DNA from 4 places in the Peribacillus sp. NPDC096447 genome. Region 3 is predicted to be linked to each of the others. Evidence: riboswitches for the same ligand, from Rfam matches in the RefSeq annotation. Region 3 holds a riboswitch; each other region holds the start of a gene.
What was found. Region 3 has a riboswitch for S-adenosylmethionine ahead of ACIQZD_RS14500 (5-methyltetrahydropteroyltriglutamate--homocysteine S-methyltransferase). Riboswitches for the same ligand answer to the same signal wherever they lie in the genome.

Region 1 (2,203 bases), on a different contig from region 3:
CCCCTCATCTTTAATATATTGATAAGCCTTATCCACCTCATTTTTGCTTCCGGTCACTTCGATGATCAAATTCCCAAAAGGCGTTTCCTGAATTTCAGAAATATTGGCCGATAAGACACTTAAATGAATATCATATTTCTTCGAGATGGTAGACAGTAAAGGAGTACCCGAAGTAGTCCCAATAAAATTAATTTTCCAAATAATCGGAATGTGCGCCCCTATGCTTTTTAAAAAACTTTGTGGAATCTCGTCATGTATGACCGTTCTCACGAAGTTTTTTGCAATATCCGTTTGCGGCTTCGCGAAAACTTCGAAAACCGAACCTTGTTCAACGACACATCCGCCCTCCATGACCGCTACCTTATTGCAAATTTCCCGAATTACAGACATCTCATGAGTGATTAGCAGAATGGTGATATTGTATTCTTTATTAATTTTTTTTAAGAGCTGCAGAACTGCACTCGTTGTTTGTGGATCCAATGCCGATGTAGCTTCATCACACAATAAGATCGATGGATTCGTAGCCAAAGCTCTCGCAATGCCGATCCGCTGCTTTTGACCGCCGGATAATTGTTCCGGATAACTCTTTGCCTTGCTCGATAAGCCAACGAACTCCAACAGCTCGCCTACACGGTTTTTGATTTCCTTAGCCGGAGTTCCCGATAAAACCAGCGGCATGGCAATGTTATCAAAAACGGTCTTTGAGTTTAGCAAGTTAAAATGCTGAAAAATCATCCCGATTTTTTTCTTTTCTGCCCGTAATTCCTTAGGGCTTAATTTGGTTAAATCCTTGCCCCCAACAATCACCGAACCATCTGAAGGTTGTTCAAGCAAGTTGACCAGCCTGATCAACGTACTCTTTCCGGCCCCGCTATAACCGACTACACCGAATATATCCCCCTTTTCCACTGTCAAATCAATGCCCTTCAAAGCCTCGACAGTCTGTTTCTTTGTTTGATAAACCTTTTTAACATTTTGAAACTCAATCATCCAATCTCCCCCCATGCTGTTTATTTGTACGAATTCATTATCCAGAGAGAAGAGCTTTGCAAAGTTTCATAATGATAGGGTTATATTCGAAACTCACGAGTAATTGTGTGAAACTCACGAGTAAATCTGCGAAACTCATGAGTAATTGCACCAATTCTCCAAATAACCATATACATTTTGAATAAACAAAAGAGGCCTCTTCCGTCATCAGACAGAAGAGGCCTCTTTTAGACATAAAAAAGAGTAAACTCTTAAATTAATTATCTAAGTAAAGCTCCTTCTTATCTTTCAAACTTTCGTCCGTTGGAATTAGCACAGTATTTTTACAAAAGTAAAAACCCGCTGCCGAGGTATCATAGGGCCAAGTCCCTCCACATCTCTTGATAAGAATTAACGTTTTATTTAATTATGTCCTTCACTATATATTCTAATTTCTTTAAAGTCAACCATATTCTTCATCGCTTAAAATATTTTCACAGGATAGTGAATTGATGGTTTTATATTATATTAATATAATTAAAAATTATATTTTATAATGATTTGCTCATTCTCCATACGGTGTATATTTCATTTTCTTCCCTTATCTTGATCATGCCTGAATTCGTATATAAACGAATCGCCCTTCCATTATCCGGAGAAACCCTTAAATGATATTCGGAGACATTAAATTGCCTGAAAAAGTTTTCTGCGTAGCGAACCAATTCCTTGCCAAGGCCTTTACTGCGGTATTCGGGAATAAGATAAAATAAATTTACATAGCCAATCTCAGTTCCTTCATACTCCCGAATTTGAAGTTCCATTTGTCCAATCGGTACTTGGTTCTTTTCAATGATCACCTGTCCATCCGGAAATTTGCGGACCCTTTCTCCCATTCGTTGCAGATATGTATTTTCATCTCCAAAACCAGCTTCAGATCCAAAACTTAAAACAAAGGAATCTTTCCTGAATTTAACGATAATATCTTTGTCTTTGTCCGTATCAATGGTACGAAAGATCAACTTCATCCCCTCCTATCATTTTAGTGAAATAGTTATCAAGCAAACAAACTCATTTTACTTACCCCTTTATGAAATTTCATTATTTACTTTTTCAAGCGTCTTATTTCATTTTTTCTGAAAGGATTTTGCCTTAATCCCTATAGGAGTGGCCATAATATTAAATTAAAAACAAATGCAATATTGTTGGGAGAGGTCGAGTAATGGGATTGGGTAGG
Region 2 (2,203 bases), on a different contig from region 3:
TGATTTACGCTTGTGCTTTTAATGTTTCTGCTTTGTCCGTGCGTTCCCATGGAAGATCGACATCTGTACGGCCAAAGTGTCCGTAGGCAGCTGTTTGTTTGTAGATCGGGCGACGAAGGTCAAGCATTTTGATGATGCCAGCTGGACGAAGGTCGAAGTTGGCGCGAACTAGGTCAACAAGGACTTCTTCGCTAACTGTACCAGTTCCGAACGTATCAATTGAAATCGATACAGGCTCTGCCACACCAATTGCGTATGCCAATTGAACTTCCGCTTTGTCGGCAAGGCCTGCTGCCACGATGTTTTTCGCAACGTAACGAGCAGCGTATGCAGCAGAACGGTCAACTTTAGTAGCATCCTTACCAGAGAATGCACCGCCGCCATGACGAGCGTATCCGCCGTAAGTATCAACGATGATTTTACGTCCAGTAAGACCAGCATCCCCTTGAGGTCCGCCAATTACGAAACGGCCAGTAGGGTTGATGAAGTATTTAGTTTGAGCATCGATCAATTCAGCTGGAACGACTGCTTTGATCACATGTTCTTTTAGATCGGCTTGAATTTGTTCAAGCGTAATTTCTGCATCATGCTGTGTAGAGATAACGATCGTATCTACACGTACAGGACGGTTATTCTCATCATATTCAACAGTTACCTGTGTTTTACCATCAGGGCGTAGGTAAGCAAGAGTTTCATCTTTACGAACTTGAGCCAGGCGGAATGAAAGTTTATGCGCCAATGAAATCGGAAGCGGCATAAGCTCTTCTGTTTCATTACAAGCAAATCCGAACATAAGACCTTGGTCCCCTGCACCGATTGCATCGATTTCTTCCTCTGACATGTTTCCTTCACGAGCTTCCAATGCTTTATCGACTCCAGCTGCGATATCGGCAGACTGCTCATCAATGGAACTCAACACTGCACAAGTTTCAGCATCGAAACCGTATTTCGCACGTGTGTAGCCAATTCCTTTAATCGTATCACGAACGATACGCGGAATATCCACGTAAGCGGACGTTGTAATTTCACCAGCAACAAGTACAAGACCTGTTGTTACGCTAGTTTCACACGCAACACGTGCATTTGCATCCTTAGCAAGGATAGCATCTAAAATGGAATCTGAAATCTGGTCACAAATTTTGTCCGGATGGCCCTCTGTAACAGATTCAGAAGTAAATAGACGTTTCTTTGACATCATATTTCCTCCTTGGAAGTTAGTATGTTGTAGGCATAAGCCTGATTTTTACGGAACTCGTTTCCCTCATTAGTTTCAACTATAGACACAGAATTACTTATGAAAAACACAAAAACCTTCCCTGGCAAATGAGGAAAGGTTTAAAATTCTGTCTTCTATCCTTTCACTCTTATCGTTCAAGGGTTTTTTACCTTGCTCAGGTTAGCACCATCACCACTATTCCTTGAAGACCTTCGCTTTATTTTCGGCGATCGATCTTGGAGTCAAGTTCAATATGGCAGGTTGCTGGGTTTCAAAGGGCCTGTCCCTCCACCAACTCGGGATAAGAGAATCCGTACAATTTAAGATATTATCGTATCTGGTTGGAATTTGTCAATGCTTTTTTAAAAAGAACATTTCCGCCCAGTATGGCGTTCATTTGAAAAACATGTTGATACAGCGTCTTAGAAGGGTTTACAATGCAAAATACGAATAGAAATGTTGAAAATTGCCATTAATAATAAGTATTAAGCATAAGAAAAACGACTTCACCATTGGAAATATATTGCTTACTTACTTCCTATTAAAATAAAATTGACTTCATTAAAGTATATGTGATAATCCTGACTCGGTTCCTGCCGGAATAAAATGATTAACGCAACCAGCTGAAAATAATCACAAATCAGAAGAAATAGTATAGACTATTTAAATGAATGTGTTATACTAATTGTAATCTAAAAACTTAAACAAAGGAAGGTACCTCATATATGAATTCTGTAGATGTTTCTAATGAGTTACACCAGTTATTAACAGGAAACAATGTGCAAACTCAACTTTCAGTTCCTCAATTGGTCGAAAAGGTATTAAGCAGAAATGAAGGCGTTTTAACATCAACCGGCGCAGTAAAAGCTGAAACTGGCAAATATACTGGTCGTTCACCTAAAGATAAATTTATCGTGGAAGAAGCATCCGTTAAAGATAAAATCGATTGGGGTTCAGTGAACCAGCCAATTTCCGAAGATGTGTTCA
Region 3 (2,203 bases):
CAAGAAACACACCTATTTCATAGGAACTTTCTAGAAATCTTTCAAAATCCTTCATGCTTGCTGAAGCAGGCAAAATCTTTTGATCCATCATTATCCTCCTCATTCCCAGAAAAACTCAAAACTTCAAGTTATTTAGTATATTTTAAAGAGCTTGATTTATCAATCACATTTTTTTCATGCCCAATCTCACCATAACACTAAAATACCTGGCACTCCCTTTATAGATTACGGATAAGGTTGTATGTAAAATATCCCTTAACTCATAAAGAAAGTTTCATTTTCAATGCACCTTCGACAAGTTCATACGATTTAATTGTACCCACCGGAATTTTTCTCACGATGTTCCAAGCATTAACATTCATTTTGATCGTTCTTTTTTCAAATTCAAAAAATGGCGGTCTGTTAAATATCCTTTGGTTGATGAAATTCCTGTCAATTGGTTCCATTTCCACTAATTCAAATGAAATCGTTCTTTTTTCCACATGATCCGGTTTTAATGTAATCCGGAAAGCTACGTTTTTCTTAAACATCATTTTTTTCACTTCCATCGTTCCGGAAAGCACCATATGCTTTGGCGTAATCTCGACTTTAATATCCTGACCAGATGATTTCATTTTTATGATTCTCTCTATCATAGCTTCAGTTACCGTTATCGGTATGCCACTTTTGAATGGACTCATCCTTGCATTCCCTCCCCACTCAAAGCATATGCCTGATTCCCGGGTGCCGTTAACATTTCAGCGTGAATTAATAAACGGTATATTCTAAATATTCAACCTCCAACGCTTGACCTTTGTAAAAACTACCTGTATAGTCATAATTAATTTAATAGACAACTCTTATCCAGAGAGGTGGAGGGACTGGCCCTTTGATGCCTCAGCAACAGACTGATCATGTACTGTGCTAATTCCAGAAGTGTAAAAACTTGAAGATAAGAAGAGTATATAGCTTTGTTGCCAACACCTCTTCTTATTTTTTAAGAAGAGGTTTTTTATTTTTAAAAGGAAAGAAGGAATGCAACATGTCAATCACATTAACGAAAGCACCATTCAGGGCCGATCACGTCGGAAGTTTATTAAGACCGGAACGTTTACATATTGCCAGAAAGCAATTCAGGGAGGGTACCCTTTCAGCAGAGCGGCTTCGTGAAATTGAAACCGAAGAAATCAAACGGATTGTCGATAAGCAAATTGAAGTTGGATTAGAGGCTGTTACGGACGGCGAGTTCAGACGAACATGGTGGCACTTTGACTTCCTCGAACATTTAAATGGCATCGAGGGATATGTGACTGAAAAAGGTCTCACATTCGATGGTGTGGAAACAGAGAGATATAACGTTCGCAATACCGGGAAGGTTTCATTCAATCCTGAACATCCCTTCATTAGTGATTTCATTGAATTGAACAAAATCGTGAACGGACGTGCCATTGCCAAGCAAACCATTCCCAGTCCGAATCAGTTATTTGCTGCAGGCATTCATAATGAAGACATCTACCCTGATATTGAAGATTATGCAAATGATATCATTAAGGCGTATCAGCATGCTTTGAAAGCCTTTTATGAAGCAGGTGTGCGTTATCTTCAATTGGATGATGTATATATTGCCAGACTTTCAGCTCCGGATTTCCAGTTCAAAGATGGAAAATATACGAGGGAACAGTTAATTGATCTTGCACTTCGTGTCATTAATGGAGCATTGGAAGGCAAACCAGAAGACCTTGTCGTCACTACCCACCTATGTCGCGGAAACTATCAGTCGACTTGGGCGTTTGAAGGAAGCTATGCCCGTATCGCCCCAACTTTATTGGCAAAGGAAAAAGTGGATGGATTCTTCTTGGAATATGATGATCAACGCTCAGGGGATTTCAAACCATTGGAATACATTCCAAATGGCGGTGCACAGGTTGTACTGGGTGTCGTCACTTCAAAAAATGGCGAAATCGAAGACAAGGAAGCTGTTAAGGCACGCATTAAAGAAGCCTCGCACTTCGTTCCTCTCGAACAATTATGCTTAAGCCCGCAATGTGGCTTTGCCTCCACCCATCACGGCAACAAACTGACCGAAGAACAGCAATGGGAAAAGCTGAAATTCGTCGTTGATGTAGCAAAAGAAGTATGGGAATGATTTTTTTGCGGAAACTTTAATACTGATTTACAAGATTCAACAACCTAATCGGCATTATATAAGCGTGCCGATTAGGTT
Region 4 (2,203 bases), on a different contig from region 3:
CACTTCATCGCGTCCCGCCTCTTTAATCGCCCGGGCTGCACCGATAGCAAAGGCATCCCATGTTGCGAAAATGGCATCCAATTTACCTTTAGGGTATTTATTCAGCATTGCGGCTACAGCATTTTGTGTCTGAACCGAAGTATCAGCAGATGCCACTCCGAATCTTTCGACTTCTTTAATCCCAGGATTTTCTTTTAATTTTTCCTGATAGACTGCATTTCTTCTTACCATTGGAGGAAAACCGTCCACCCAAAGATATGCAATTGCCGCTTCACCTTTCTGTTCTTTTATCAGTTTATCAAAAGCCAGCGTTGCCAAAGCTTCATCATCTTGTGAAGTTAATGTCACGCCTTCTATTTTAGATAGATCGCTTATTGAATCGAATGTGACAACGCTTTTACCTGCATCAACCAACTTTTGAACGTCATTCACAGTTGCTGCATCATCACCATGGGAAATGATATAGCCGTCATAATCTTCCTCCAAAGCCTGCGCTATCGCATCATGGAATTTAGCCGTATCACCATTGGCTGTGTACGTATCCACTTGAAACCCCAGTGCTTCTCCTTCTTCCTTCGCCCCCGCCAGGTATTGGGCCGTATGATCATCACCGCCAATTTTACGGATCACTTTGATTCTGGCTCCATCTCCATCAGCAAATCTTTCCGGAACATTTTCAAATGATACTTTTTCTTCTTTCTTCGACTCTGTGGAACTCTGACCTGTAGAGCAACCCGTTAAAAGCAAAGCCGAAGCGATGGCTGAAATGAATATCCCTTTAATAGACCTTTTCATCTTGTTTCCCTCCATTTTTTCTAATTAGTCTTATCAGTTAAGTTGGTGTAAATCCCAAAATAAAAACCTCTCTAATATAGAGAGGTTTAATCGGCTGTTTTGCAGACTTGTCCCTCTCTTATCTGTCAAAACATTTCTGTTTTGCAGGATTTAGCACCAATTCCTAATGGAACGGTTGCTGGGCATCTTAGGGCCAGTCCCTCCGCCACTCTTGATAAGAGATATATCGTGTTACGTTTTCGTAATTATCACTTTATAGGGATATAGTCGTAAAGTCAATAGATTTTTGAATATTTGAAATGTTCCCCGTTATTTTTTATTTTCTTTGAAGCTGGGCTAGACGCTTTTTCTCAATCTTTTCAAGCCGCTCCAACTGCCTTAATTTCACTTCGAACAAAGTGATCGGGTCACGGTAAACTTCCGGATTTTCTTTCATATGCTCCAATGCAGCCTGGTAGTCTTTTATTTCAGTCTGCGTTTGCTCTATCGTTTTTTGAAGTAAGGCAAATGAACCGCGATAGAAAAGGGAGATGTCACGATCCAAAGATTTTTCAAACAATCCAAATTGGGTAAGGAAACGTTCCGTGATCATTTCCGCAACATCCAGGTAATCTTCACTTTCCAGGTATTTCTTATAACGATTGTACATATTGGCTTTATTTTGCGGTATCGCCCCAAACAGCTTCCCTGCCCCTTTAAGCAGTAATTGAGATGGAGTCCTGCGCAAAAGGATATTGACGTTTTCGATGCGGATACTGCTTGTCATCCGGTCGGCATCACGGCGCCAGTCATCCAATACCCTGAAGTCGCCTGCCAGCGTAATCCGTTCTTCTTTGTATAATTCATTGAATCCGGCACTCATCTCATCCATAAACTGCTGGCTTTGCGTGAACTCCATTTGGGAACTGGCAATCCAGTCTTGAAGAGAACGGTAATATTGAGGCATGATCTTGTCAGATATGAAGTTTTGAATTCGCTCATTCATTTCCTGGTTTAACTGTACATGGACCTGACTGAAATCACTGCTTTCCGTTAACGATTTAGAGCAATCCCTCAGTAATTCAGGAATTTTTGAATAAAGCTGATTTTTCACTTCGTCCTTAAGCAGACGATACGACCTTATGATATTTTCACTTTTTTCTTTTTCCAAATCAGCCAGTTGATTGACCGCCCCATTCAGCTTGACTTCCATCTGTTCATTCCAAGAGATGGAATGCTCGCATTTCCGCTCATTGGCTGCCCGTTTTTCTAACAGATAAGATAAAGTTTTACGAATGAATGCCAGAATTTTTTCAGATCTTCTTTCCTTCCAATTATCATCTTGATAATTCGATTGAAGGAAGGCTGAAAGATCCTTCAATTGCTGCCTGCTGTCATAATGTTTGGAGAAAGCGAATACTTTCGCATT

Region 1: linked by a shared signal. The riboswitch ahead of ACIQZD_RS06095 (methionine ABC transporter ATP-binding protein) and the one ahead of ACIQZD_RS14500 (5-methyltetrahydropteroyltriglutamate--homocysteine S-methyltransferase) in region 3 are both predicted to bind S-adenosylmethionine.
Region 2: linked by a shared signal. The riboswitch ahead of metK (methionine adenosyltransferase) and the one ahead of ACIQZD_RS14500 (5-methyltetrahydropteroyltriglutamate--homocysteine S-methyltransferase) in region 3 are both predicted to bind S-adenosylmethionine.
Region 4: linked by a shared signal. The riboswitch ahead of ACIQZD_RS20215 (sugar ABC transporter substrate-binding protein) and the one ahead of ACIQZD_RS14500 (5-methyltetrahydropteroyltriglutamate--homocysteine S-methyltransferase) in region 3 are both predicted to bind S-adenosylmethionine.

Annotation. Positions count from the first base shown of each region.
Region 1 is NZ_JBIWEV010000001.1:1,217,487-1,219,689, forward strand. Features, by position in the region: gene ACIQZD_RS06095 (methionine ABC transporter ATP-binding protein) at 1-990, opposite strand, end outside; SAM riboswitch class I at 1,269-1,380, opposite strand; gene ACIQZD_RS06100 (GNAT family N-acetyltransferase) at 1,521-1,988, opposite strand.
Region 2 is NZ_JBIWEV010000007.1:171,865-174,067, forward strand. Features, by position in the region: gene metK (methionine adenosyltransferase) at 5-1,198, opposite strand; SAM riboswitch class I at 1,362-1,524, opposite strand; gene pckA (phosphoenolpyruvate carboxykinase (ATP)) at 1,942-2,203, shown strand, end outside.
Region 3 is NZ_JBIWEV010000004.1:29,848-32,050, forward strand. Features, by position in the region: gene ACIQZD_RS14490 (glycerol-3-phosphate responsive antiterminator) at 1-88, opposite strand, end outside; gene ACIQZD_RS14495 (hypothetical protein) at 261-680, opposite strand; SAM riboswitch class I at 837-938, shown strand; gene ACIQZD_RS14500 (5-methyltetrahydropteroyltriglutamate--homocysteine S-methyltransferase) at 1,022-2,125, shown strand.
Region 4 is NZ_JBIWEV010000006.1:107,112-109,314, reverse strand. Features, by position in the region: gene ACIQZD_RS20215 (sugar ABC transporter substrate-binding protein) at 1-795, opposite strand, end outside; SAM riboswitch class I at 911-1,016, opposite strand; gene ACIQZD_RS20210 (GTPase domain-containing protein) at 1,112-2,203, opposite strand, start outside.